One region of the Arthrobacter sp. UYCu511 genome, then DNA from elsewhere that is predicted to be linked to it. Evidence: predicted binding sites of a transcription regulator. Region 1 holds the regulator's gene; each other region holds the start of a gene.

Region 1 (9,722 bases):
CAAACGCAAACCAGCCATGTCTACACCGAAACGGGCCGCCTGGCCATCAACCTGACCACTCACTTCAACGGCAGCTATAGTGTCAACGGCGGCCCAGACTTGCCCATCCCCGGCCAAGGAAGTATTCCCTCACCGGCACTGCCCCTGACGGTTTGGCGTGCCGAAACCCATCTCTACGCTGACGACTGCTTCGTGAACCCACACGGAGTCGGCTGTTGACCGATGTTGCGGCGCCGTGCCCAAGGTGCTTTAGTCTTGACTCATGACGGCTACCATCACCTCCCTGACAGGCATGCGCTTTGCAAAAGGCCACGGCACCGGTAATGACTTTGTGCTTATTGCTGATCCTGGTGGCATGCGCGAATTGGCGTCCGAGCAAATTGCCGCGTTGTGCGATCGGCGCCGGGGGATCGGCGGTGACGGACTGATTCGAGCCGTCCGCTCCCGGAACATCGCCGACGGAACAGCTGTCCTGGAGGAAAATCCTGCAGCGGAATGGTTCATGGATTACTACAACGCTGACGGTTCGCTCTCTGAAATGTGTGGCAATGGTGTGCGAGTCTTTGTCCACTTCCTCGTGACTCAAGGTCTCGTGGCATTGGAGGCAGGGGAGAAACTGGCCATCGGAACGCGCGGTGGCATCAAATACGTTGCCCGATTAGGTGAGGGTTACCAGGTGGACATGGGGCCGTGGGGTTTTATCTTCCCGGAGGAGTCGGGACAAGGCAGTGATTCGCTGGTGGAGGCATCGGGGCTTGAAGTGGCACGGCCCGCGCTATCCATCACGCTTGGAAACCCGCACACCGTGGTGGCTCTAGCGGATCTTGCCGAGTTGGCAACCGTGAACCTCACCTTGACACCCGCTGTGACTCCGCTGCCCCTGCACGGGACAAATGTGGAATTTGCTGTGCCTGCCGAGCCGCTCGTGAAGGACGACGTCGGCCACATTAGTATGCGTGTCCACGAACGTGGCGTGGGGGAGACGCTCTCCTGTGGGACCGGAGCCTGTGCCGCAGCTGCAGCCACCCGTTTCTGGGCTGGCTCTGGGGCCCCGGACTTGTGGGCCGTTGCCTTACCCGGTGGTGTACTGGGTGTGCGTTTCCAGCCCGGGCCGGACGGGCGCGAACATGTCCACCTCAGTGGACCCGCCGTGATGGTGGCCGAAGGTGTTCTGGCCTAGGGGTTGGTGCGTGTAACGCGCAGAATCCTAAACGCCTTGTTGGTGGAATCGCGGGAAACAACAAATCCCGCCTCCGGGAATTGCTCCTTAAGTTCGCCAGCAAGCCAGCGCTGGAGCGAGTCTGAGCCCAAGTTTTTTTGTACCACCAAATACGCTTTTCCGTTGTGGGCCAAGCGTGGCAGCCACATGAGCAGGATCGAATGAAGTTCTGATTTGCCGACCCTGATAGGCGGGTTTGACCAGATGGTGTTGAAGCGCACCTCTGGATCCACGGCGTCTGGGGTTGAAGCTTTGACGTTCTCCAAACCCAAGGCCTTGGCGTTGTCTTGGGTGAGCTCAATGGAACGAACATTGACATCTACTGCGTACACAGTGGTTGCCGGTGAGCGAAGGGCCAAAGTCAGCGCAATGGGCCCCCAACCGCAGCCGATGTCCAACAAATTGCCCTCGGCTGCAGGCGGCGGGGCCTCGTTGAGAAGGATCGTGGTGCCTTTATCTACACCGTCGGGGCTAAAGATGCCCCCAGCGGTGTGCAGTTGGCGCACCTCGCCGGCCAAAGTGACGCTGAGCGGACGGCGTTTCATTGGCGTTGACGGTTCTGAACTGAAATAGTGATCTGCACCCTGAGTACCCATAGTCATGCCAGATTAGTGCCGAATCCGTCCATTGTGTATCTAGGCACGCCTAAGGCATCCGCGGATACAGTGTGGGTTTATCCACATAGGAGGGCAGCAGAAGGTGTCAGTGTCGGTGTGGCGGACTACGATTGTAGAAAAGCGCCTATAAGGAGAATATGTCCAACGCATCTGCAAACAACGGTTCCGACGGCAACGAGCTGCCCAACGAAGGGCACAACGCGGCAACGTCGGAGAGCCACGGCACAGGAGAGAACGCCCTGTCAGCCGCTGAGATCGAAGTGGTGATTGACCGCATTTTGGCCAAAGACGCGGCCGCAAGCCGTGCTGTGCGTGCCGAGGATGAACTTGAGGGGCAGGATCCTTTCTCTGCTGCGCCGTCAACCCGGCCCCTGAGCGGCCGTGCCCAAGCCGTCTCCACCCTGAATTTTCAGCACAGTAGCTCTGACGGTGATCAAAGTGCGCTGGCAGACCGTAATGCCCTGCGCCGGAAGGCCAGCCTCTCCACCGAACTCGAAGATGTTAGCGAGGTTGAATACCGGCAGCTGCGGCTTGAGCGGGTTGTGCTCGCTGGGCTCTGGTCTTCAGGGACAATGGCGGACGCCGAGAATTCCCTGAAGGAACTGGCCGCGTTGGCCGAAACTGCCGGCTCGGAAGTCCTGGACGGCTTGGTCCAACGCAGGGCCAAACCGGATCCAGCAACATATCTGGGCCAGGGTAAGGCTCAGGAACTCAAGGAGATCGTGCACGCAACGGGAGCAGACACGGTCATCATCGATGGTGACCTTGCTCCCTCACAGCGCCGTACCTTGGAAGAAGTTGTCCACGTCAAAGTCATTGACCGGACAGCACTGATCCTGGATATTTTTGCCCAGCACGCGCAATCGCGGGAAGGTCGGGCCCAAGTTGAGCTGGCACAGATGGAGTACCTGTTGCCGCGCCTGCGCGGTTGGGGCGATTCCATGTCTCGCCAGGCGGGCGGCCGGGTGGGAACTGCCGGAGGCGGTATTGGTTCACGTGGTCCCGGTGAAACAAAGATGGAACTGGATCGACGCAAGATCCGCAACCGCATGGCCAAGTTGCGCCGTGAAATTGCTGCGATGGCGCCGGCTCGGGAAACCAAACGTGCCAACCGCAAGCGCAACAGTGTGCCCTCCGTGGCCATTGCTGGGTACACCAATGCGGGCAAATCCTCCCTGCTGAACCGTTTGACGGACGCCGGTGTGCTGGTAGAGAACGCCTTGTTTGCAACCCTTGATCCCACGGTCAGGAAAACCGAGACCTCAGAAGGTTTGGGGTACACCTTGGTGGACACGGTAGGTTTTGTGCGCGCCTTGCCCACCCAGCTGGTGGAAGCTTTCCGCTCTACGTTGGAAGAAGTGGCTGACGCCGATCTGATCCTGCATATTGTGGATGCCTCGCACCCTGACCCGGAAGGACAAATTTCTGCCGTACGTTCGGTCTTTGCCGAGGTAGGCGCGCTGCAAATACCTGAAATCATCGTCTTGAACAAGGTGGACATCGCCGATCCCTTTGTGGTCGAGCGGCTCATCCAGCGTGAATCCCGCACCGTGGTGGTCTCAGCCCGTACTGGCCAGGGCATGGATGAACTGCTCCAAGCCATCGAAGAAGGTATTCCGCACCCCAGCGTCTTAGTAACCTTGTTGATCCCCTATGACCGTGGTGATGTACTCAATAAGCTCCATCGCAGCGATGCAGAGATCATCAGCTTGGAACACGGAGAGCATGGCACTTTGGCCCACGCCCGTGTCAGGGAAGACTTGGCAGCTGAGGTTGAGCCGTTTGTCCAGCATGCCTGAAAGTGAACTTTCGCAGCAGGCTCTGGAATTACTGGATCGTGCCGTTGCTGCCATGGGTGGACAACGCCGTGATGGGCAGCATGAAATGGTCCGCCGGGTAGTTGCTGCCTTAGAGAGCGGGGACCACCTTTTGGTTCAGGCGGGCACAGGCACCGGAAAGTCCCTGGCCTACCTGATTCCGCTGATAGTCAATGCGCTCACCAGCGAGAAGCCAGCCGTCATTGCAACAGCCACTCTGGCCCTTCAAGCACAGATTGTGGGCCGTGACGTGCCCCGGCTGCTCGCTGCTTTGGCGCCAGTATTGCCGCGCCCCATTGACGTGGCTCTCGTAAAAGGCCGCAGCAATTATGTATGCAAGCAAAAGCTGGCTGGAGGCTTCCCCACAGAAGATACGGGGGAAGGCGCCCTGTTCAGCCTGGGGGAGGACACCAGTGTGGCGCACCTGCCCGGTGCTACTTCCGGGCCCACCTCACAGCTGGGTAAGGAAGTGGTCAGGCTGCGTGACTGGGCGCAGGAGACTGACACAGGGGATCGGGATGAGCTTGTCCCTGGCGTGACGGACAAAGCATGGCGGCAAGTCTCTGTTACCTCCATGGAATGCCTCGGCGCGCAAAAGTGCCCCCTTGCCACCGAATGTTTCTCTGAGCTGGCCCGTGCCCGCGGCGCCCAGGCAGACATTGTTGTCACCAACCACGCCATGCTGGCCATTAGCGCCTTCGAAGGTATAGCAGTGCTTCCTGACTATGACGTTGTGGTGGTGGACGAGGCCCATGAGCTCCAAGATCGGGTGACGGGGGCTGTTACAGGGCAACTATCTGTCCAGATGGTTTCCGCAGCGGCATCAAGCACGCGAAAGCACACGGCGGTTTCCGTGGATGCCTTGCATGCCAGCGCGGCCGCTCTGGACCTAGCTTTGGCGGGGACCCCTGAAGGGCTCTTTCCCAACGGCCTCAATGAACAGCAGTCCCAGGCGGTGGAACAGTTACGCGACAGCGTCCGGGCAGCCCTCTCCGACTCCAAACCTGAGGGCAATGCGGCGGTTGACAGTGGCCGTTCCATTGCTCGTTCACGGCTCAATCTGATCTTTGATCTGTGTGAGCGTTTGCTGGATGCCACCAATGCAAGGGAAGTGGTGTGGGCATCCCGCCCAGGTTCTTTCACCCCCGGGAAGGGCTACCAAAAGGCCGATGAAAGTGAGCCTGCGGTGCTCAATATTGCGCCGTTGAGCGTGGCCATGAAATTGCGGGAAGGACTCTTCGCTGACCGGACGGTAGTGCTCACCTCAGCTACCCTTGCCATTGGAGAGTCTTTTCAAGCCACCGCTGGCGGACTGGGATTGTTGGGTCCTAGCGCACCCGCGTGGACGGGGGCCGATGTTGGATCTCCCTTTGACTACCCCAAGCAGGGCATGCTCTATGTTGCCGCTCATCTGAAAAAGCCGGGCTTTGGCATGTCGGAGGCGCAGCTGGATGAATTGGAAGCACTGATTTCTGCCGCCGGTGGGGGAACCTTGGCATTATTCTCCTCACGGCGTGCGGCGGAAGATGCAGCTGAGAAGCTCCGCAAGAAGTTGAAGGTGAAGATCCTGTGTCAGGGGGATTCCTCCATGTCGGGGCTCATCAAGGAATTCGCGGATGAACCCGACACCTGCCTCTTTGGCACCATGTCCCTTTGGCAAGGGGTTGATGTTCAGGGCACCTCGTGCCGGCTCGTTGTGATTGACAGGATTCCCTTCCCCCGCCCTGATGATCCGTTGGTGACCGCCCGGGCGCGTGCCGTGGCGCAAAGTGGTGGGGATGGATTCATTGCCATTTCAGCCACCCATGCCGCAGTGAGGTTGGCGCAGGGGGTGGGGCGCCTGATCCGCTCTAGCGATGACCGGGGTGTGGTTGCTGTTCTTGACTCGCGGCTGGCCAATGCCGGTTACGGAGGCTTCCTGCGAGCCGCCCTGCCGCCATTCTGGTCTACGAAAGACCGTACCGTGGCGCTTGGTGCGCTGAAACGGCTTTCCGGAAAGTAGTGCTGCCAACACAAAAGCGCCCCGCTAGACGGGGCGCTTTTGTGTAGGCAGCTGCTGTTACAGGCTGCGAAGTACCGAGACAACCTTGCCCATGATGGTGGCATGATCGCCAAGAATGGGTTCATAGCGGGTGTTTTGCGGAAGAAGCCAAGTATGGCCGTCGCGTTGCCTAAACGTTTTCACAGTGGCTTCGTCCTCCAGCAAGGCTGCCACGATGTCTCCATTGTTGGCCGTGGGCTGCTGCCGAACCACGACCCAATCGCCGTCGCAAATTGCGGCGTCGATCATGGAATCACCCTGGACCTTGAGCATGAAGAGTTCGCCGCTGCCCACAATCTGCCGCGGCAGAGGCATGATGTCATCCACCGCCTGATCGGCCAGGATGGGCCCGCCTGCCGCAATACGTCCCACAAGGGGTACGAACGCGGTGTCGGAGGAGGAGCTCAGCTCAGCAAAGTTCAATCCATTCGAACTGCGCAACGCCGACGGGGAGCTTACCCCTTCAATCTCAACCGTGCCGCTGTCCAGCACCAGCGGAATCAGAACTTCCATGGCGCGGGGACGCTTGGGATCGCGGCGCAAATAGCCGTGGCGTTCGAGCTGAGTCAGTTGGTGCGTAACGCTGGACAAGCTAGCCAGGCCAACGGAATCACCAATCTCACGCATCGACGGCGGGTACCCTTTGTCTGCAATACACCGCTGTATGCACTCAAGGATCTTCTTCTGCCGCACGGTGAGGCCCTTCATGCCGGCCCGGCTGGGGGCTTGAGGAATGCGGTGCGGCGGGTCTGGAAGCGTCATGGTTCCGTCGGTCCTTTCGTGGCTGCCCTGAACAATGTCAGTGCCTGCTGGTGGACTGCATCATGCGGCCAATCCTTGTTCTTCCGAGTTTAAGCCACCAAGAGGCGAATTTCAAACATTTGTTCTATTTACTCTTGGCAAGTGTCGTCTATAGATGCTAAAACTGTACTAGAAGCAAATTAGAACATACGTTCTATCGAAGATGTTGAGTGTGGAATTTCGATCCGATGGGTGTGCTTGGCCACGGGATCCGGATTCACGGTGAAAGGACCACAAGTCATGAATGCAGCGCTTATCTCCCACGCATCCTTTGGCGTTTCCACAGCAGGGGTTAGCGCCCGTGCGGCCCGCATTGACCAGACAGTTGGAGCGGGGCGCACCGGTGCCATCACCGCTTCCCATTCCAGGGGTGCCTCCGATGCTGCAGGAAGGCTAGCGCTGACCAGGCGCGGGCGTCTGGTGTTCTTAGGGATTCCAGCCATTGTCACCGCCGCCCTACTACTGTTTTTGGCGCTGGCCATCATGGCGGGCTTCCTGGCGGGACCGGCGAATGCTGCAACGGAGTCGCAGCCGGTGAACCTTGCAGATTATGCCGTTGCGGTAACCGTCTTACAAGGTGACAGCCTCTGGAGTATTGCGGCCGCCGCAGATCCGGGCCGTGATGCACGCCATGTGGTCAGGGAGATCGTTGCTCTCAACGACTTAGGAAGCGGGATACTTCACGCCGGGCAGCGACTCTACGTCCCCATTCCCAAATAGCCCTCCGTACCAATAGGTCCGCAGGCCAAGAGCGCTCCTCCACAGCCGGGTAAGGTCTTGGCAGGTGTCCGCATTGTGTCGCCGTTTCGAACTTTCTCACGGCCACCAAATATGCTGGGGGAATGGACCAGTTTGAACGCCTCCGTCAATTGCCGCTTCGTGACGATCTGCGAGGCCTGCGCCCTTACGGGGCTCCTCAGCTAAATGTTCCCGTTCTGCTGAACGTCAATGAAAACACCCATGGCGTTCCCACGGATGCAAAAGAGGCCATCTTGGCAGCCGTTGCGCAGGAGCTTGACGGCCTCAACCGCTACCCGGATAGGGAATTCACGGTGCTTCGTCAGGAATTGGCGGCATATCTGGGTCATGGTCTGACGGAGGAGAATCTCTGGGCGGCCAACGGTTCCAATGAAGTTCTTCAACAACTGTTGCAAGCCTTCGGTGGCCCCGGCCGAACGGCCATGGGTTTCCCTCCCACCTATTCCATGTACCCGCTGCTCGCCAGTGGCACAGGGACTGGCTACGTGGCAGGTGTCCGTGAGGATGACTTCACCCTCACCGCGGAATCTGCGGCGGAGCAGGTGCGCCGCAACGGCCCCAACATCGTCTTCCTGTGTTCGCCCAACAACCCTACGGGAACGGCTCTTGGGCAAGATGTGGTCGAGGCGGTCTACCAGGCAGGGGAGGAAGCTCAGGCCATCATCATTGTTGACGAGGCGTACGCCGAATTCGCCCAGACGGGAACCCCTAGCGCACTGAATCTTCTCAAGGGCCGTCCTCGACTAGTCGTCTCACGCACTATGAGCAAGGCCTTCGCCTTGGCCGGTGCCAGACTTGGGTACTTGGCCGGCGCCCCTGAAGTAAGCGACGCGCTTCGCCTGGTCCGCTTGCCCTACCACCTCTCGGCCATCACCCAGGCAACTGCTGTGGCTGCTCTGCGGAACTCCACCTCTTTGCTGGCTAACGTGGAGCAGATCAAGGTCCAACGTGACCGGATTGTGCAGGAATTAAAGGAATTGGGACTCACCCCGGCCCCCTCAGATTCGAACTTTGTTTTCTTCGGTGGTCTAGAGAATCCCCATGAAGCGTGGCAGGCGTTGTTGAATGACGGTGTGCTCATCCGCGATGTTGGAATCCCCGGGCACCTGCGCGTCACCGCCGGCACGGAAGCGGAAACTACTGCATTCCTCACCGGGTTGCGTACCTTCCTAGCTCGCTAGTGCCCCCTGTAGGGTCCGGCCTTGGACTAAGTTCATCATTTGCGCCGCGGTTCATGAGTTCCACCGGACCCGGGTAATTGGGTCAAACTGACCTAGCCAATAAGTTCGCCAGTGGGGAACTGGTTGGGCATAACAGTGCCTTCCCTTCTAAGCTGGTATCAATACACCCCGTTTCGTTTGAGCGCCCCACCCTGCCCGGTATCTGCTGGTCGGGGCGCATAGTACACAAAGGACTGCCGCAATGACTGAGAACAGCCCGAAACCCGGCCAGGGACGTACCGCCCGACTGGAGCGTGCCACGAGCGAGTCCAGCGTCATGGTGGAAATTAACCTCGACGGGACAGGCGTGTCAAACATTGACACCTCTGTGCCCTTCTATGACCACATGCTCACGGCGCTGTCTAAGCACTCCTTGATTGACATGAACATCAAGGCCACGGGTGACACCCACATCGATGCCCACCACACCGTGGAAGATGTTGCCATCTCCTTGGGCGAGGTTCTCAAGGTAGCCCTGGGCAACAAGGCCGGCATCCGCCGTTTCGGTGAGGCAACCATTCCGTTGGATGAGGCATTGGCCAACGCCGTGGTAGATGTTTCAGGCCGCCCGTACCTGGTGCACAGTGGCGAACCTGCCGGTCAGGAATACCACCTGATTGGTGGTCACTTCACCGGGTCGCTGACACGTCACGTGTTTGAAGCCATCACCTTACACGCGCAAATCTGCCTGCATATGACGGTCATCGCCGGCCGCGATCCGCACCACATTGTTGAGGCCCAGTTCAAGGCCTTCGCCCGGGCTCTGCGCTCAGCCGTCGAAGCCGATCCCCGCGTCACTGGAATCCCATCCACGAAGGGTCTTTTGTGAGCTCTGGAGCTAACGAGACAGCAGTAAATAGTAAGCCCACGGTCACAGTTCTGGACTACGGTTCCGGCAACGTCCGCTCCGCAGTCCGGGCGTTGGAACGCGCCGGCGCCGTTGTCACACTCAGTGCAAAGGCCGACGACGTGCTGCATGCCGATGGCCTGGTGGTCCCCGGCGTTGGTGCCTTCGCCTCCGTGATGGATGAGCTCAAAGCCGTGGACGCGCTGCGCATGATCGGGCGCCGGGTTGCTGGGGGCCGGGCGGTGCTGGGTATCTGCGTGGGCATGCAAGTGCTTTTTGATGCCGGTGTAGAACATGGTGTGCACCGGGAAGGAATGGGGGAGTGGCCTGGAACTGTGGAACTGCTCCCTGCCCCTGTGGTTCCACACATGGGCTGGAACACCGTCACCGCAGCTCCGGGC
Region 2 (9,722 bases), on a different contig from region 1:
AGCCGGCGTAATAGCTCAGGTTGTACAGCGATGAGGCCTGCGCCCGGCCCATGAGCGCCAAGGCGCCAGTCCACCCCGAGGCGATGCTGTGGGCACCAAAGAACCCGGCCGTGAAGAGGACCAGCCCCACCAGAATGACGGGGATCGGGGCCGCCAACGTCATGGCCAATCCGGCGGCCATGACCCCGGCGGATACCAAGAGCACGGCCCGCCGGCCCCAGCGGGCGGCCACGCCGGCCACCATGCGCGAGGACACCGTCCCGGCCAGGTACGCCAGAAACAGTAGCGCCACGGCCGACGCCGGGAACAAGTACGGAGGCGCTTCGAGCCGGAACCCCAAGTAGTTGTACACGCTGACAAAGGAGCCCATCAGCAGGAATGCCTGGGCGTAGAGCGCCAACAGTGAAGTGCTGCGCAATTGTGGCAGGAGCTTGCCCAGCACGGAGCCAAACCCTTCCCTCGGGGACGGCACAAACCCCCTGGGCTTGGGTGCCAATAGCAGAAACGCCACGGCGGCGGCCGCTGCACAGAGGGAGACGGCGAGCGTGCCTATCCGCCAGCCGGCGAGGTCGGCGACGGGCCCTGCCAGCAGGCGGCCAAAAAGCCCGCCCAGCGTTGTCCCGGCAACGTAGGCCCCGGCGGCGGCAGCAGCGTTGGAGCGGCTGACTTCCTCCGTCAGGTAGGCGATGGCCAGGGCCGGTATGCCGCCCAGGGCTGCGCCTTCCAGCGCTCGCAGGAGGAGCAGGATTTCAAAGTTCGGGGCCGCCGGGACCAGCAGGCCAAACACAGTGGCCAGAATAACGGCAAAGCCCATGGTGCGGATCCGGCCCCAGTGATCGGCGGCGAAGGACCACGGCAGGACGGCCACGGCCAGCCCGATCGTTGCCATGGAAACCGTCAGCGAGGCCTGCGCCGCTGTGACTCCTAGATCCCGTGAAACAAGGGGCAGCAGGCCCTGCAATGAATACAGTTGAGCGAATGTCGCCACCCCGGCACATGCCAGCGCGGCCAGTACCCGGCGGTACCCGGTGCTGCCCCGCCGGTGGCCGTCCCATGGCATGACAGTGCTTGCAACATTCACAACTCCAACCGTAGAACGCGCACCCCGCAGCACCAAACGGCGCTGCCTGAGCAGTGATACGCTTATGTTTCGAATCTTTGTTCTAGGCGGTGGTGTTGTGTTTGGTATGGACGTGCCCGCACCCAGACATCAGAGCGCCGAACCCACAGGCTTCGCCTCGCCCGCCCGCGACTACTTCGACGGCGGGATCGACCTCAACCGCCACCTGATTCGTGACCGCACCAGCACATTCCTCATGCGTGTGGCTGGCGATTCCATGGCCGGTGCCGGCATTGCCAGCGGCGATGAGATTATCGTGGACCGGGCGCTCACCCCGCGTGACGGCTCCGTGGTGGTGGTGGTTGTGGAGGGTGAATTGCTCATCCGCCGCCTTTCCATGCACGACGGCGTGACCTCCTTGCTCACCGCGCCCGCCACTGCTCCGTCCCCGGCTGCTGCGGAGGTGCTTTTCCTGACTGGCGAGGCTGCCGTGTGGGGCGTTGTCACCCGGTGCCTGCACCACGTCTAGGCGCAGCTAGGGCGGCAGGCCTGGGTTGGCAATCGGAGAAGGGAAGGGCTACAGGCATGAGATGGAGTAACTGCGTTCGATGCCTGCCGTTGCCTGGGCTCATTCGCTGGGCCCATAAGATGGCTTGATGGGGAGAACTCTGGGGCGAGAGCAAAAAGTCGGGAAACTGGGGAAACCCGGGAAACCACTGTACGTGGAAGCGCATATCCGGGCCTCCATGGAGCGTGTGTGGGAGCTGAGTCAGAACCCGGAGAAACATCCGCGCTGGGACCTGCGGTTCTCCCGCATCATTCCCCTAGACCAGGACGAGCAGGGACAGGTCCGGTTCCGCTACGAATTCCTGCTGCCCTTCCATGCGATCAGAGGTACGGGGACTTCCCTCGGCCACCGGCACCGTGCGGATGGCCAAGCCACCTCGGTGCTGAAGTTTGACACCGCCGACTCGCTTTCACCCATCGGCCCGGGTTCAGGCTACTGGCGCTACATCCCCACCAGCTGCGGGCTCCGCTTCGTCACCGGCTACAACTACAGGCCCGGGATGGGCCTCGTCGGGAAAGCCGTGGATGTGCGTCTCATCCGTCCGGCGCTCGGCTGGGCTACGGCCATCAGCTTTGACCGCCTCCGGCTGTGGGCCGAGACGGATCTGGATCCGCGCACTGCCCGCAACCGCTGGTTCCTTGACGCGGGTGTCCGTGCAGGCGGGGTACTTGCCGGCGCCGGCTTGTTGGTCCGGGCAGTGCAGAAGCAAGAAGCGGGCTTGGGAGCGCTGGGTGCCGGGGCTGCCGTTGCCGCTCTTCTGTTTCCAAGGCATTGGTCCGTCCCGCGGGCTGGGCGTTGCCTGCGCCGCGCACCTGATGAACAGGCAGCACGTGCCCTTGCTGCTCTCGCAGACTTACAAGAACCCGAACAATCAAACACCAGGACCGGCCGGCAGGGATAGGAAAGCTCGTGGCATCAATTTTTGAAACTGCCTTGGGCGAAGACTTTCAACGGCTGCACCCCATGATGCAAAAGCGCTTCGGTGTGGGTGTTGAAGCCGGCTATGGCTGCGTGGGGACGGGAGTCTTCACGCAGGTGCGGCGCGGTGCCTGGTGGACGGTACCATTTCTGCGTTTGGGTGCCTTCCGCAACATCTTGTTCCCTGACCACGGAAATAACATCCCGTTCACGGTGGAGAACTATCCTTACGTTGATGGTTTTGGCCGTCCCACCGTGACCTTTGTCCGGACCTTGGACATGCCCAGCGCCAGGGCAGAGAAGGCGAAGAAGCGCCGCTTTGACGCCACCATGGTGTACAGCAAAGCGCGTGGAACCATTGTGGACTATCTCGGCACTCACCAGCATCTAGCCACGGATCTTGTCCTAAAAGTTCTTGATGATGGCTCCCTGCACCTGCAAACCACTGGCCAGCGTTTTTATGAGGGACCCGTGGCCTTCAACTTTCCGCGGATTGGCACCGGCACGGCGGACCTCTACGAAGGTTATGACGAGGCACGTGGGGTGTTCACCGTCCAGATGCAGGTACGCAACCCCTACTTTGGTTTCCTCTTCGGATATAAGGGCGAGTTCAGCTGCGAATTCCCGGCCATGGTGGGAAAAGCGGTGCCTAGCCATCTCAAACCGGTACGGGAAGAAGTCCGCGAGTAACTCATGTCCCCTTGCGGGCCGGTCCTGTCATCAGATTCTTCTTGGCTCCCAGATGGGTATATCAGCCCAACGGGCTAAGCTAACGGGATGTCTACCGTTGGCGCTCCTGACCCCATGCAGATCCATCCAATCGCGGGGCAGGACCGAGTGGTTTTCCTCAAACCGCTGATTCAGAACCCACTGATTGAGGTTGGGGAGTACAGCTACTATGACGATCCTCCGCATTCCGCTGAATTTGAGACCAGGAACGTCACCCATCACTACGGTCCAGAGAAGCTGGTGCTCGGGAAGTTCTGCGCCATTGCCTCCGGCACCATGTTCGTCATGAATGGTGCGAACCACCGCATGAACGGAGTATCCACCTATCCGTTCCCCATCATGGGCGGGGCGTGGGGCGAACACCGTGATCTGATCACAGATCTACCCTCCCGTGGGGACACAATAGTTGGCAACGATGTCTGGATCGGCGCGAACGCAACGATCATGCCAGGGGTGCGGATCGGCCATGGTGCCGTGATTTCCACAGAAGCTGTGGTTACTAAGGACGTGCCTGACTACGCAATTGTAGGAGGAAACCCGGCCACGATTATCAGGCGCAGGTACCAAGAACAGGACATCCGAACCCTCGTTGAGCTTGCCTGGTGGAACTGGCCACTACCGAAAATTACTGAGAACCTCCGTGCCATTGCGGACGGATCAGTAGCCGCACTCAGCGCTATAGCGGCATCGATCGACAGCTGATCAGGCCAGTCCACAGCCTTTTGATGGGGGCCACTGGAAGGCTCTGCCTCACCTCGATACCCTGCGGCTCCACGTTATTACTTCCCCTACCGGAATATTCCCATAACGGGTATATTGATGTCCATGAATGAGAATACGTTTTGGATACTCACCTCCCTTGCGGGCGGGCGTGCACATGGCTACGCCGTGCTGCGTGACGTAGAGAGTTTGACGGATGGTGCAGTATCGCTGCCGGTGACAACCCTCTACGCCTCGTTGGAGCGTCTGGAACGGGACGGGCTTGTGCTCCGCGCTGGCGAAGAAATAGTTGATGGCAGGGCTCGCCGCTATTACGATCTGACGGACGCCGGCATACAAATACTGACGTTGGAAAAGGAACGGCTCTCTGTTCGCTTGGGGGCTGCGGAAAAGCGGTTGGCAGGCACCGCTACTACTGCGGGCGGTACTTTGCCAGGCAGCGTTCTGCCGGGAACAAGTACTGCTGGCCGTGCTGTCCCTGGCCGTGCAGCACCGGCCACTTTGGGTTGGGGGTTCACAGGATGAGCAGTCCGAGACGCAAAAAGTATGCACGCCTGCTCCGCTGGTATCCGCAACGCTGGCGCGCAGAACATGGCCGTTTCATGCTGGACACATTGGATGAATATGCCAGCGATCAGGGGATCATGCGGCCATCGCTGGCTGAGGCATGGTCCATCCGCTCCCATGGAATGGGTGAGCGGGCAAGCTATCGCTGGGCAGTAGTCTTCGCGGCTCTTTCGCTGGTGGCCTTTTTTGGGGCCGCAGTAATTCTCTTGAGCAACACCCTCTTAGTTCCAGAAGTGGGTGTTGTGCGAACTCTCTTAGCAGTTTTGGTGGGACCGCTCACCTTGGCCGTTGCCGCCATCGTGATTCTGCATAGGAGAGGAACACTCTCTGCCCCCGCTGCCCTATGCGCGGCCATGGGCACCGTGCCAACCTTTACTTTCACGGCCTTGGCAGCCATGAGTGTGGCCCTCGGTTTCGACGAAGCCGATGCCGGTACAGCGAGAACATGGTTCGCTTCGGCAGGCCTTTTGTTGATCCTGCTCACCTGGTGTACCGGCGCTTTGACCCTCCTTGTTCCTCTACTTTCAGTGCTAAAAAATAAGCTCCCGAGGACGCTTCGATGGGTAGTGGCCAGCCTCATGGCAGCATTCCTGTCCCTGATTCTGGCTGGGCTGGTGATGACATCTGGGCAGATCTTTGGATCCTTGCCGGCTGCTGCACTGCTTTTGCTGGCAATCATAAAAGCTCAGCGCTCACAGCAGGGTGTGCAGCCGGGGAAGTTGCCGGGCGCAGGCCTGAGCCAGCCTCCGTACCCAGTGAAGGTGCCGAGCTATTCTGCAGGCACCAAATCTGGCTGCAATAAAACTGGCTTCATTAAAATCAGCGCAGTGGCTCTCTTCTCTTTGGTACTAGGAATGACCTGTGCTGCTTTTGCGCTCACCGGCAGCAACTGGGGCGCGGGAGTGGGGGATGCCAACCGCGCCATGAACCTTGGGCTGGCCGCAGGAGCCCTTGCTACGCTGCCGGTAGTGGTTTTGAGTGCAGTAATGCTCCTGCCGCGATTTGGTGCCGTGATGTGGTTCTCCGCTGGTTTGGCCTGCGTGGCACTCCTAGTTGTAGCGGTGGCTCAACTCCTTGGTGCCGAGCACTCGCTGCAGTGGCCGTTGATTCTTGCTGCGGCGGTGATGGTGGGCTTTGCGCTTGCCGTGCCGCTGGGGCGCTGGATTTCCGGAAGTCTGACTCTGAGGGTTGCCGCCCTAGGCGGCCTTGGTCTGGCCTGCTCTTTGTTGGGAATTTATCTGGTCACCGCGGCCGCCTTCGTGGCGCCGTGGGGTGCTGCGGTACTGCTCTTTTACTCACTGCGGCGCCTCGCCCACCGGAAGCCACGGGTGGGCCCGCATCTGGTGAGCCAACACTAGGCTTGCGGCCGTGACTTGCTGCCGTGGGCTAGTGACTCTATGCTCAATCCATGGCAATTTCCCCAACGCTTCCCGAACTCAAGTTCGAATCAAGTGGCGGCTTACAGTTCTTGGAGCGTAGCCACTGCGGACTTCAGACCCTTGTTTTATGTGGGTTCGTTGCTTCGGTGAAGCACCAGTGAAGTCATGAGTAACGCGCGCATCGCCTTGGTGGACGTGAACAACTTCTACGTCTCCTGTGAGCGGGTCTTTGACCCAAGGCTGGAAGGGCGCCCCGTCGTGGTGCTTTCCAACAATGATGGCTGTGTTGTGGCACGCTCGGCTGAAGCCAAAGTGCTGGGCATCGCCACTGGCGCGCCGTGGTTTCAGATTCAGGGGCAGGCCAAGGCTTGGGGACTGGTGGCCCGCTCGAGTAACTATGAGTTGTATGGAGATTTGAGCGCCAGGGTCATGGAAGTGGTGGGGCGCTTTGGTACGTGGCAGGAGGTGTACTCCATCGATGAGTCCTTTATTGGGCTGATGGGGGACCCCGCCCAACTACAGGCCGCAGGGCGCGATATTCGTGCCGCCGTTATGCGCCATGTTGGGGTTCCGGTGTGCGTTGGTGTGGCCTCGACGAAGACGTTGGCGAAGTTTGCGAACCGGATTGCAAAGCAAAACGCCGGCCTGGACGGGGTGTGCGCGCTGGAGTCGATGCCGGGGGATCACGTTGCGGGCATCCAGGCGCGCGTGCCGGCGTCGGGCCTGTGGGGTGTGGGGGAGAGGACTTCCTCGAGGCTTAAGCTCATGGGCATTGAATCCATCGCCGATCTCAAGGCTGCGAACCCTGCCCTGATTCGCAAGAAATTCTCCGTTGTGCTGCAGCGAACAGTGCTCGAACTCAATGGCACTCAATGTATTCCCCATGTTGAGGAACGCGTAGATAAACAGCAAATCATGTTCTCGCGCAGCTTCTCCCAGCCGGTCACCACGGTGGAAGGCATGGAGGAGGTCATGGCGGTTTACGCTCAGCGTGGCGCGGCCCGGCTCAACGAGGAGGGGATGCGGGCCTCAGCCATGACGGTTACCGCCGGCACTAGCCGCTTTGCGGCGGGTGAGGGGAGTTTTCCCGCCGTGACCGTTCGATTCGACAGGCCAACCAGTGACCCCATCACTTTTGTCCGTGCAGCCGTTGCCGCCATCCGCCACCATGCCGTTGCAGGCGCGTCCTACCTGCGTGCAGGGGTCTTGTTTAGTGGGCTGGAACCGGCGTCCGGCACGGAGGTGCTGGATATTTTCAGCACCGAGGCCAGCCAAGCAGACGTTAGTGGGGTCCTAGGAAACGTACGGAACAAGTTCGGCAGCGCCGCCATTGGCCTGGGGATCGGAGGGTTCGCCCAGGCCCCTCAATGGTCCATGAAGCGTGAACATTCCTCACCCCGCTACACCACGGAGTGGAAGGAACTGCCCGTGGTGCGGGCATAGCCGTCCCCACATTCTCCGCGGTCAGGTTTCTTGCGGGAGCTTTCCTGCCTCCCCTTTTTGTGCTTCCTCCACTTCGTCTGGGCGCACCTCGCCGGACAAGCGGAAGGTAGCTAGCAGCCCGAGGACTAAAAATCCCGAAGCTGCGAAGGCCGAGTACCGGGTACCGTCGCTGAACGCCGCGCGCGCGGCATCGGCCACCTGAGGATCCTTGGCCGCCAGGCCAGGGATGGCCCCACCAGCACTGACTACCACCGTGTCCACGATTTGGGTGCGGGCTGACTCCGGAAGCAGGGGAGTCTCATCGGCGAGCCGGGCATTCAAAGACGTGCCTACGGAAGTGAAAAGAATGGTCCCGAGAATGGCTATCCCCAGAGCTGAACCAATCTGGCGGGCGGTGCTGGCAGTTCCGGAACCTTGGCCGCTTTTATTCACGGGAACGTCCTTGAGTACCACTCCTGTCAGCTGTGCCGTGGCCAGACCCACACCGAACCCGTAGACAAAGAGGAACGGGATAATGCTCAGCCATGTCGAATTAGCGGAGATGACGAGCCCCAACCCGGCCACGCCAAGAATTTCAGCCACAATGCCAACCCGCACAATAGCGACGGCGGTGATCTTATCGAGCACCACGCTGGAAAGGCCGCTAGCGGCAAAGGAGCCAATAGCAAGAGCCAAGAGGACCAGCCCGGTCTGTAGTGCGTTGTAGCCGATGACGTTCTGCAGCCACAACGGCAGCGAGAGGATGATCCCGAATTCCCCGAGGGAGACAATCATGGCGGCGATGTTTCCGTTACGGAAGGACGGGATGCGGAACAGCGCAAAGGCCAGCAGAGTTGTTTTACCGGCACGTTGGCGGTGGAGGCCCCAGAGAACAAAACCCACACCTGATGCCACAGTGATGGCGAACGCCACAGGGATGGGGGAGAGCGCGAACGGCCATATCCATGTGCCAAAGGTGGGTGCTTTGCCGGGATGAAGGAGCCACCAGCCGTAGCTTCTTCCTTCGATCAAGCCAAAGACCAAGGATGCGCTGGCTAAGACGGAGAGCACCGCGCCGATTACATCGATGCGCCGAGGATCAGCAGAGTCCTTTGACTCAGCTACGCAGAGCAGAACGCCCGCAATGATAATCACGGCCAAGGGCACGTTGATTCCAAAGGCCCACCGCCACGAATAGTACGTGGTCAGCCAGCCTCCCAACAATGGGCCCACTGCCACCATGCCGCCAATGGTTGAGCCCCACACCGCGAAGGCGATGCCACGTTCCCGTCCTTGGAAGGTGGCATTGATCAGTGACAAGGTGGTGGGCAGAACCATGGCACCGCCAACGCCTTGGATGATCCGGGCAACAATGAGCAGATCCCCCGACGGTGCCAGTGCCGCGAAGACTGAAGCGGCGGCGAAGATTACCACTCCCACCAGGAGCGTCCGGCGGCGACCATAACGGTCCGCAAGAGTCCCAAAGACCAACAACAAGGCAGCAAAGACCAGAGTGTAGCTCTCTTGAACCCACTGGACCTGGGTTGATGAGATGCCAAGATCACGAACTATGGACGGGATGGCCACGTTCACGATGGTGGAATCAACAATGATCAACGCAACCGCAATGCTAATGAAAACTAGGCCCGCCCAGCGGCGGCGAATGCTTGTCATCGAATTTCCCCGTTCAGAGGCTGATGGGAGAGTTTGGACGGCCACCAAATAGCGCGGCCAATGTCATAGGAGAGAGCCGGCACCAGCAGTGAACGCACAATCACCGTATCTAGGAGCACACCGAACGCGACGATGAAGGCAATCTGTGCCAGGAACAGGATCGGAATCACCGCCAAGGCAGCAAAGGTTGCAGCCAACACCACCCCGGCCGAGGTGATGACGCTGCCCGTCATGCCCAAGCCCCGTAGAATTCCCGGCCTGGTACCAATCCGTAGCGACTCCTCCCGGACCCGCGTCATGAGGAAGATGTTGTAGTCCACTCCCAGCGCCACCAAGAATACAAAACCGAACAAGGGCACGGCCGCGTCAGCTCCGGAGAAATGGAACACGTGATTGAAGACCACCGCCGAGACGCCCAATGCCGCCACGTAGGAGATGACAACGCTGGCCACCAGCAACACGGGAGCCACGATGGAGCGCAGCAACAACATCAGGATGAGGAGGATGACCAGCAGGACGATCGGGATAATTTTGACCAAGTCACTTTGCGCTGTGGTGTTTGTGTCCAAGGCTATGGCAGTCACTCCACCAACCAGGACTCCTTGATCTACGGCCGGAAGGTCTTGACGAAGGGAGCGCACCACTTGTTCTGCCGCCTGTGAATCTGGCTCCGAGCTGAGCACTG
Region 3 (9,722 bases), 130 kb from region 1:
CAGCCCCGCCTGCGTTGTGCCGGTTATGCCGATCCTCTAAATCCCGGACCCGCCGGAGGTGGGGCTAGGCATCATTGCTTCGAGGAGTTCTGCTGCGCGTGAGTGAGTGGGCGATGATCTTTTTGAGCCATGTTGGATAGTGCGGCGCAGGGGGATCGTTGTTCAGGGGTGGCTGATAGGTGCCGCTGGGCATGGTCCAGCCAATTCGGCCGTCCGGGTTCACTTTGGGTGTCCAGCCGCGCACTTTCAAGCCGTTCCTCTCGGGCTCATTGATGGAGCGTCGGCGCCCATGCCGGTCTTTGTCATCCTTGAGATGCTTCATGATGTGGTGGCGTTTGCAGGCCGGGCGTACATTGGCCAGGGTGGAGGCTCCGCCGAATTCAAAGGCCCGTAGATGGTCCAACTCGGTATCCATGACGGGGTTGGGGCAGTTTGGTATGTAACAGCCGCCTGCCAGTGCCTGGAGAACCGCCTTTTCTGCGGCTCTTAGGGTGTATCGCTGTGGTTCCAGAGGCAGCGGTGCTCCCGTAATGGGATCGGTCAAAACTCGCAGGAACGTTGAGGCGTTTTTTAGTAGTTTTCTGGCGATCTCTTCTGGAATTGGCCCCCCTTCACGTCCCGCCAGTTCAGCCGGTTCATCCGTGAGGCCCAGCAATCCCAGGAAGGGAACCGTTACCAACACCAGGGCCTCCGGCAGTGGTGGATCAACCAGGCTTCTTGACTGTGCCAGATCATGCAACTGCTGAAGATAAACGGCCTCGTGCTCACGATAAGTGGCCAGAGGGCCCGAAGTGCCAGTTTTCTGCGTATTCGGTTCCTGGGTTGCCGTAGTGCCAACTCCATGGCTACCGGCAGTACTCGGTTCCTGGCTAGAGCCGGTGTTAGCCCGGCGGGTATCTGGCGCGCCCGCAGTATCCGCGGTACCCGGAGTCCCCGCGGTACCTGGCGCGCCCGGAGTCCCCGCGGTACCCGCCGCACCTACAGTGGCTGTGTTGGTTGTGGTGTTGTTGCTGGGTAGCTCTTGGCCGAGTAAGAGAAGGGTGGCAACATCGGCCCTGAGCTGCTCGAGGGTTCTATATTCCCGGCAATCCTGGCCGGTCCCAGGTTGGGTGGTTCCGGTTTGGTTTGTTCCGGTGTTGCCGGCGGTGGCTTGGTCCGCGACCCGTTGTGCTGCTGCGGCGTCGGACTTGATGGTGCGGGCCAGACTGGTGCAGCGCGTGTAAATGGCGCTGGCACTAATGGTTGGCAGGTGGAGGGTCAGCCAGGACATGCCGTCCTTGCCGGCATCACATTTGATATTGCGCTTGGCAAAGGCTTCTTTGGTACGGGTGGTGATGGTTTCCGGATGCATCTTTTCCCTGGCCCTGCGGGCCTTACCAAGGAAAGATGCCGCCGTGGTGTTTTCGGAGAGCACCAGCAGCCGGGCCTCTAGCATGGCCTTATCCTCGGCTGTGGTGCTGGCTGTTTCTTGAAGAGTCAGGATTTCCTCGTTGATGATGGTGGCGTGACGCCACGAGAGGATTCCGGCTTCCAGAGCCTCCAGTACCTCTGGATGCTCCTGTACCAAGACCGTGCTGTGATGCTCCAAGGCTGCGGCTGTTGGTTCCGGAATCCCCAGCGTCAAAGCCATTTCCGTAGCCGCAGAGGAAGCTGCAACGCCGTTCTGCCACCGATCCAATTTGAGCAGCTGGGCCTCAACGGCTGATGCCCCAGATATCCGCGCTACCAGCCTTGCCTTACATCCGGCAACGGCATCTTCAAGACGCTTGATTAGGCTCAGGGCTTCCATCCCCGAGTTGTATACGCACTGTGCCACCGACAGCTGCGTTATGGGCAGTGGGAAGGGTACTGGATACTCAGGGCGTCCCTGCAGTCCGTAAAGCTCTGGACTGTCAGACCCAAAGGGTTCAATGGAAGGAAGAGTAATTGCAGCGAGGGTCGAGGCCACATCCTGTGTGGCTTCAGCGCCCCGGTCCCCGGGGAAGTCCTCCCGAATACTCATATCTTCAGGATAAGTCCAAAGTAATCAAAACGCAATAGTTACCCGAAGAAAAATTCTATAAATATTTCTCCAAGGAAGGAGATCAAGCACACAACGCCACACTGAAAAAGGGCTGATGGGGCACGTGTAGAGGCGCCGGGAGTCTGGATCCGGGCGCCCAGCCGGACCCCCGCCCCAGACAAGCCCCCGCTCCAGCCAAGCCCCCACACCCAGCTGCGGCCCGCCGTCGTCCATCAGGGGCAGCGCAAAACCAAGGGGGATGTGTGGCGCAGTGAGCAAAATTGCTCCCAACCGGGCCCCCACCGGTAATGTGGAGCGCGGGACGGACCGCACCCAGCGGCCTCGTAAGTATTAGGAGTAATAAGTGGCGCCTCAGTCCAAGCTAGACCAGGTTATTTCACTCGCGAAACGTCGCGGCTTTGTTTTTCAGGCCGGTGAGATTTACGGCGGTTCGCGGTCGGCCTGGGATTATGGCCCTCTCGGCGTTGAGCTGAAGGAAAACATCAAGCGTGAATGGTGGCAGTCGTTTGTGCGCGGCCGCGAGGACATGGTGGGACTGGATTCCTCCATCATCTTGCCCAAGGCCGTATGGGAAGCCTCCGGGCATGTTGCCACGTTCACAGACCCCCTCGTTGAATGCACCCAGTGCCACAAGCGTCACCGTCAGGACCACCTCATCGAGGCGTTCGCGGCGAAGAAGAAGCGCCAGCCCGAAAACGGGATGGAAGAGATTGTGTGCCCGGATTGCGGCACCAAGGGCCAGTTCACCGAACCGCAGCTGTTCTCCGGCCTGATGAAGACGTTCCTGGGGCCCGTGGAGAGCGACGCCGGCATGGCCTACATGCGCCCGGAAACCGCCCAGGGCATCTTTGTGAACTTCAACAACGTGCTGACCACCAGCCGCAAGAAGCCCCCGTTCGGCATTGGCCAGATCGGCAAGGCTTTCCGCAACGAGATCACGCCCGGAAACTTCATTTTCCGCACGCGCGAGTTCGAACAGATGGAAATTGAGTTCTTTGTGCCCGGCGAAGACGCCGATAAGTGGTTCAAGGAATGGGTTGAGCTGTGCTGGGACTGGTTCATCGATTTGGGCATCGACCCGGAGAACATGCGCCGCTTTGACGTGCCCGACGACGAGCGCGCCCACTACTCCGCCGGCACCATCGACTTTGAGTACAACTTCGGCTTCCAGGGTTCCAAGTGGGGTGAGCTCATGGGCGTTGCCAACCGCACCGACTATGACTTGGGCTCACACACCAAGGGCTCCGGCACGGATCTGAGCTACTTCAACCAGGCCACGGGCGAGCGCTTCACCCCCTACGTGATCGAGCCCTCCTTCGGCCTGACCCGCTCCATGATGGCGTTCCTGGTGGATGCCTACGTGGAGGACGAGGCCCCCAACGCCAAGGGTGGCGTGGACAAGCGCACCGTGCTGAAGCTGGACCCGCGCCTGGCCCCCGTCAAGGCCGCTGTCCTGCCGCTCTCCCGCAACGAGGAGCTTTCACCGAAGGCCAAGGAGCTTGCCAACACGCTGCGCAAGCACTGGAACATCGAGTTCGACGACGCCGGCGCCATCGGCCGCCGTTACCGCCGCCAGGACGAGATCGGCACCCCGTTCTGCATCACTGTTGACTTCGAGACCCTCGAGGACAACGCCGTGACCATCCGTGAGCGCGACACCATGAGCCAGGAGCGAGTACCCCTGGACCAGGTCCAGGCATACCTGGCAACACGCCTCCTGGGTGCCTAAGCATGGTTGAACTAAGTTACCGGCCGTGGCAAGACGGCGATGACCTGACCCTTCTGGAGATCTGGGGAGACGCCGATTCCGCCCCAGCCGGTGCGTTCCGTGCCGCGCTGGTACCGGCGCAGGATGCCAATCCGTGGCGGCGCACCATCGTTGCTACGGACCAGGGCATTCCGGTCGCGGCCGCGGTGGTCTATTCCACCAAGCTGCACCCCTCACGCCTCTGGGCTTATGTTGAGGTTGCCAAAGACCACCGGCGCGCAGGCGTTGGCGCCACCTTGGTCACCATGTTGCGCCGCGAAGCTGACGGCGCACTTGCCGCAGGTTTGGTAAGCACGACGGCGTTGCGCACCAAGGTTGCCCCCGGCACCTCGGGCGCGGCGTTTGCCGAGGCGATGGGGCTGGCTATTTTGCAGCGGAACAGGGTTGTTGAGGTGGGCCCCGGCGCACTGAAGCTGCCCATGTTCGGGGAGGGTACCGAGGAAGAAGCCGGGGCCCGGGTACAGGATCTGGCCACCGGCTCGGTGGAACTGACTGAGGTAGTGGGCCGTTACTACGAGGCCGTGAACCAGTGGGATCCCACAGGTCCGCTGAGCCCAGGACTGGTTCAGCGCATGTTCCTTGATGACCTCACCGGCGCCCACGGCGCCTTGGTTCTGCGGGCCGAGCCTGCCAGTGCCTTCGGTGCGGCCGTTGCCCCAAGCAAAAAAGGCAAGATCCAGGCCTTTGCGCTGAGCTACTCGCAGGGGCACATCGAGACCACTGAGGAAGTTGCTGCTACGGCCTCCGAGGTGTTCCTCGGCGTGGAGCCAACGCTGGGACACGATGAGGCTGTGCAGTCGGCGTACGATCTGCTGGCGCTGATCACACACCAGTACCCGGTGCTGCTGGAACTGGACGATTCCATGGAAGCTCTCTGTGCCGTGGTCAACCCCATGATTTCCGTGGGTGCGGCCAAGGTGCGCGGCACCGAAACCCTGGTTCTCGGGGAGTGACCAAAGCGCGGGCTGGCTAAGGAGGCGGAGCTGGACTCCCGGAGCGGGGATGGATTTTCAAGGTCGCTTGGCGACCGCGGAAATCTTGCTGCCCGCGAGGGAGCCCAGCTCCTCCTCTGTACTTTCTCTGTGCTTTCTCAGCACCGCATGTATGAACCACCGCACTCAACCACGAGGACTTTCATAGCCCATGGGCCATTCACATTCGCACGCTGATGAATCGGCTCTGAGCCGGCCGGAGCTCCGCCGCCGCAAAGCCATGCGCCGCAGGGCTGTGGTGCTGCTGAGCTGGATCTTGGTGCCACTGGCCATCCTGACCATTATTGCCATGGCCTTTATGTGGCCCAGCACTGAAGGCTCTCCCGCAGCGGCTGGCAATCCTTATGCCGCAGCGCCAGGGGCCAGTATTGATTCTGGAACTGTGCAGCGCACGGTCACGGAGGATTGCTCACTCAGTGCAGGTGGCAGCCTAGGCAGTAGCTGCTTCATCGCCTTCACCGCCGCTGACGGGCTGGCTGAAGTTCCTGTGCTCATCAGCCCTGACATTGTGCAATCCCGTGGCGTCCACGTGGGTGACTCCATCAGATATTTGAATCTCTCCGGCCTGGCGGCTGTTACGGGTGTTGAACAAAACGGCCCCGCCTACGTCTTCATGGATTTTGTCCGGACTTTCCCCATTGGCTTACTGGCGGTGTTGTATGCCGTGGTGGTGGTAGCGGTAGCCCGCTGGCGAGGACTGCGAGCCATCGTGGGCTTGATCGGAGCGTTCGGGGTGCTGGCCTGGTTCATCCTGCCTGCACTCGCCCAGGGCCAGCCGCCTCTGCTGGTGGCCCTCACTGGCTCCAGCGCCATCATGTTCGGTGTCCTGTACTTTGCCCACGGCTTCTCCGCCCGCACCTCAACGGCGCTTCTGGGAACCCTCTTCGGGTTGGGTGTCACGGCAGGTTTGGCAGCTTGGGCGGTGGACGCCGCCGCCCTGACCGGCACCTCGGGAGAATACGGCTACCAGCTTCTGAACATGACCCAGGGCATGTCCTTATCCGGCATGATCCTCTGTGGTCTGGTGATCTCCGGATTGGGAGTGCTCAATGATGTCACCATCACCCAGTCCTCCGCCGTTTGGGAGCTCTACGAGCTGGCCCCAGAGACCAGTACCCGGGAGTTGTTCACCTCTGCCATGAGAATTGGCCGCGACCACATTGCCTCCACGGTCTACACCATTGCCTTCGCCTACGCAGGCAGTGCCCTGCCGGTGCTCTTAATGGTTTCACTCTTTGACCAAGAGCTCCTGCTCGCGTTGACTGGAGTGGAACTGGCTGAGGAGATTGTACGGATTCTGGTGGGCTCCATTGGTCTGGTTCTAGCCATCCCTGTCACCACTTTGGTGGCGGTGGCTGTTGTTAAAGCGACAGGCCGCGTCCGGGCCGTGCAGCTATCAACGGATGTTGTGCATGGTGAAGCGCCGGGCAGCAAAGTTTTGGACAACGCCTAGTGTGAACAGCCCTCCCAAGGCTGCGTTGCGCAATTGCAAGAACTGCGCCGGGGACTTCCGCCCCAGCATCATGTTCAGCTGGGCTTGGTGTGCTGCAGTGCGGGCCGCGCCCATCCTGACCCGCTCAAATTCCGCCAGCCGTCTGCCCGTTTTCTCACCCCGCAGGGCAGCGACGATGATGGGGGCCACGGCGGCGGCATCCAACCACCCCAGATTCATGCCCTGACCGCCAATGGGACTGATCTCGTGGGCAGCATCTCCGACCAGCACCACCCTGCCCTGGACCATGCGCCGGGCCAGCCGGGTACGGACCTCAAAAGCGCTGAGCATACTGTTCGCCCCGGGATCAAGTTCCACCCCCGTGCGCTGACGAACAAGTTGTGCAAGGTCTGCTGCGTCCGCGTCCGTGAGTAACGAATCCGTGTGGACAACCCAGCGGCGCAAGCGGCCCGGCAGAGGGAACGATTCCAGAATGCCTTCTGGCTCCAGAAACAACACTGCAGTGTTTCCATCGTCTCCGGTGTCGGGAAAATCGCCCATCAAATACGTGTCAGGATAGTTGCGCCCGCTGGTAGGAATGCCCAGTAGCCGGCGTACAGCGGAACGTGCACCGTCAGCACCCACCACCAGCCGGCCCTGAACATGCTCCTGAACCGGGGCGTCCACAACAGCGCAGTCTCGAACAGAAGCGTCCACAACACTAGCGGCGACCGTTTCGGAGAGCGTGAGGAAGGTGCCGCCGTCGTGGATGGACTGCACACAGAAACCACGCACCACGGCGTTCGGGTCCAGCTCTGCGAGCCGCTGGGCCAGCAGAGCCTCTGTGCGTACCTGCTTGAGGGTCAGCACAAAAGGGCGTTCCGGTGCGCCCCGTGCGAAGTCTATGGAACCCACGTCACGGCCGCCGCTGCGGGCCACACCGCTGGGGATGCGCAGGCCTTCTGCCAGCAGGGGCGCCTCCACCTTGGCCAGCGCCAGTGCCGCCAGCGCGGGCGGGTGAATGCCGATGGCGCGCGAATCGCTGCGTGGTGAGGAACGTTGTTCCAGGATGCGCACCGAGAGCCCCTCCTGAAGTAGCAGCGTGGCAAGGAACAATCCCACCGGTCCGGCGCCCACAATGACGACGTCGAACATGCTCGTGTGGGGCTGATGGGATTGGGAGGACTGGGCAGGCTTGGAAGACTGGGCAGGCTTGGCAGGCTGGTGGGGCTGATTTGGCTGGGCAGTATGGGCAGACTGGGAGGTCTGGGCAGGCGCTGGCTGTTTGGCGTCAGACATGCTGTGGCCCAGGGGTGGAGCGCAGTAGATTGCGCCAGGGCCGCGCTGATTGTACCCACCAGCCAGGTGGCAGCTGGGTCCGCAATTCGGCTGCGGTGTAGCTGCGTCGAATGGAGATTAAGCCATCGTGGCGGATAAACGAGCCCGGAAAGAACGGCCAGGTCGCCACGGAAAACAAGGCGTAGGCCAGCGGGCTGCGGGCAATGTCGCTATGCACCACCAGCTGCTGAGCCATGGCTGCGGAGTCTGTCAGAAGGTCTGTGAGCTCGGCTGCGGATAAGTGGTGGAGCATGTGGTTGGAAATGACAACGTCATACACGGCACCCTCCGTGACCAGGGCACTGCTGTGGGCCTGGCGAAACTCCACGCCGGGATGCGCCGAATGAGCGCGGGAATAACCAATCGCTCGCGGATCGGGATCGATCGCGGTGATCTGTAGTGAGAGCCCATCCCGTGCTGCCCAGCGGGCCAAGGCTGCGGGAATGTCCCCGCCTCCGCAGCCTATATCCAGCAGCGTGGTGGTGTGCGTGGTTGACAGCAACGGCCTAATGAGCTGTTTGTAGACGCTGCGCCAGCGTGAAACAACGGCGTTAATGAGGGGGAATTGAGCGTAGGTGCGGGCTAGTTTGGTGGGCTCACAATGCGGATTGTCCATTTCCTCCCGTGCCTTCTGATCCCTGACGGCCAAGAACCGGGGGCTGGCTAAAGGCTGTTCAGGGTGTGCCGGTTCTGGCGCCGGTTCTGGCGTGGGTTCTGGTGCCCGTTCAGGCATGGCCGGCCGTTACGAGTTCCCCAGTCTCGGTGGGGGGAGAGGATGGCGAGCCCACTTTCGTGAAGAGTGCCGATTCCACCGTCAGGCCGGGGCCAAAAGCCATGGCGCAGATATCCTCCCGTGCGGACTGCTGGGGAAGTTCCAGAATGTGCTTGAGCACAAACATCACTGTTGCGCTGCTCATATTGCCAAAGTTGCGCAGCGTTTCACGGGCCGGGACCAGTTGCTCCTCGCTAAGTGCCAACTTGCTTTGGACCTTGTCCAAGATACTGCGGCCCCCGGGGTGGATGGCCCAGTGCTTGATGTCGCTATAGGGCAGCCCTTGCAAGGGGGAGGAAGCCAGAAGTGGTTCCAGGGCACCCACAATGTGTTCATCAATGATTTTCGGAACATAGCTATCAAGCACCATTTCAAAACCATGATCACCAATATTCCATGCCATGGAGTCCTCACCCACAGGGGTCAACACAGTTTCAAAGTGATCAAGTTCTAAGAAGGTGCCGGTGGTTTCAAGCTCCCTGGCCGTGACTACTGCCGCTGCTGCACCGTCGGCAAAGAGAGAGGAGCCCATGATGGTGTCAGGGTTGTTGGAGGTTCGCACGTGAAGGGAACAGAGTTCCACGGAGACCACCAGCACCACAGCCTGCGGATCGGCGTCGCAAAATGCTTTGGCTGCCCGCAGTGCAGGAAAGGCGGCGTAGCAGCCCATGAAGCCTAGGTGGTAGCGCTGCACCGAAGGTGCCAGCCCCAACGCCCGGACAATCTTGTAATCGGGGCCGGGGTTGAAGAATCCGGTGCAGGAAACAGTCACAACGTGGGTGATATCCTCGGCCGTGAGGCCCTCTGCGGCGGCGAGAGCCTTGGCAGCGCACTCGATGAACAATGCTGATGCTTCGCTGGCGAACAGATCGTTACGTTCTTTGGTGGTGGGATTGAGAAGGAGTCCGGAGGCGCCGTCGTAAAATGTTGGATCCGGGCCGGCGAAGTCTAGGCTCATCTCCGCAACGGCCGTATGCCGGGTGTCAATGGCGGCTCCGTCAAAGCAGGTACGTACCAAACGCTGTCCCAAGCGTGTCAGTCCGGGCTGCGCTGCAAAGACGTCGCGTGCCACGGGCTGGATGAGAATGGTGGGGGGAACTGCCGTTTCTAAAGACCTCACTGTGACCGTCATAGTCCATTCTTAGATGCCCCGGGAGCAGAACACAATGGGTGACCCATACGGGAGTGTGTGATTCGTGGTTCCGTCCGCTCGTGGCCTAGGATGAAATGAGGGCCAATTCCTTTGCAGTACAGGGGATTGATGCCACTTAATACGCCCGGGATGGGCCTTGGAATGTTGGAGGTGAGCCGCACGCATGGACGACGGACCTAGTCGATCTACCTCACCGCGCGAGCCTCGCCTGCGCCATCGGAGAACACGCTAACTTTCATTCCCA

What was found. The regulator LexA, encoded in region 1, represses DNA repair genes until DNA is damaged. The targets are predictions, from matches to a motif close to TCGAACANNTGTTCGA.
Region 2: a site for LexA is predicted at 5,993-6,008, ahead of ABIB48_RS15780 (Y-family DNA polymerase). Genes of this name have one in related genera too.
Region 3: a site for LexA is predicted at 2,045-2,060, ahead of ABIB48_RS06590 (HNH endonuclease signature motif containing protein). Genes of this name have one in related genera too.

The regions. Positions count from the first base shown of each region.
Region 1 is NZ_JBEPPB010000003.1:64,090-73,811, reverse strand. It holds gene ABIB48_RS05995 (hypothetical protein) at 1-219, shown strand, start outside; gene dapF (diaminopimelate epimerase) at 263-1,180, shown strand; gene ABIB48_RS05985 (class I SAM-dependent methyltransferase) at 1,177-1,821, opposite strand; gene hflX (GTPase HflX) at 1,974-3,635, shown strand; gene ABIB48_RS05975 (ATP-dependent DNA helicase) at 3,628-5,655, shown strand; gene lexA (transcriptional repressor LexA) at 5,713-6,456, opposite strand; gene ABIB48_RS05965 (LysM peptidoglycan-binding domain-containing protein) at 6,736-7,215, shown strand; gene ABIB48_RS05960 (histidinol-phosphate transaminase) at 7,338-8,435, shown strand; gene hisB (imidazoleglycerol-phosphate dehydratase HisB) at 8,677-9,303, shown strand; gene hisH (imidazole glycerol phosphate synthase subunit HisH) at 9,300-9,722, shown strand, end outside.
Region 2 is NZ_JBEPPB010000013.1:82,602-92,323, forward strand. It holds gene ABIB48_RS15745 (MFS transporter) at 1-1,060, opposite strand, end outside; gene ABIB48_RS15750 (LexA family protein) at 1,188-1,589, shown strand; gene ABIB48_RS15755 (SRPBCC family protein) at 1,783-2,529, shown strand; gene ABIB48_RS15760 (DUF4166 domain-containing protein) at 2,538-3,236, shown strand; gene ABIB48_RS15765 (CatB-related O-acetyltransferase) at 3,324-3,977, shown strand; gene ABIB48_RS15770 (PadR family transcriptional regulator) at 4,101-4,520, shown strand; gene ABIB48_RS15775 (hypothetical protein) at 4,517-5,920, shown strand; gene ABIB48_RS15780 (Y-family DNA polymerase) at 6,107-7,384, shown strand; gene ABIB48_RS15785 (MFS transporter) at 7,406-9,037, opposite strand; gene ABIB48_RS15790 (MMPL family transporter) at 9,034-9,722, opposite strand, start outside.
Region 3 is NZ_JBEPPB010000003.1:189,744-199,465, reverse strand. It holds gene ABIB48_RS06595 (lactonase family protein) at 1-40, shown strand, start outside; gene ABIB48_RS06590 (HNH endonuclease signature motif containing protein) at 65-2,002, opposite strand; gene ABIB48_RS06585 (glycine--tRNA ligase) at 2,367-3,752, shown strand; gene ABIB48_RS06580 (GNAT family N-acetyltransferase) at 3,755-4,744, shown strand; gene ABIB48_RS06575 (YibE/F family protein) at 4,935-6,236, shown strand; gene ABIB48_RS06570 (FAD-dependent oxidoreductase) at 6,180-7,514, opposite strand; gene ABIB48_RS06565 (class I SAM-dependent methyltransferase) at 7,507-8,202, opposite strand; gene ABIB48_RS06560 (type III polyketide synthase) at 8,279-9,457, opposite strand.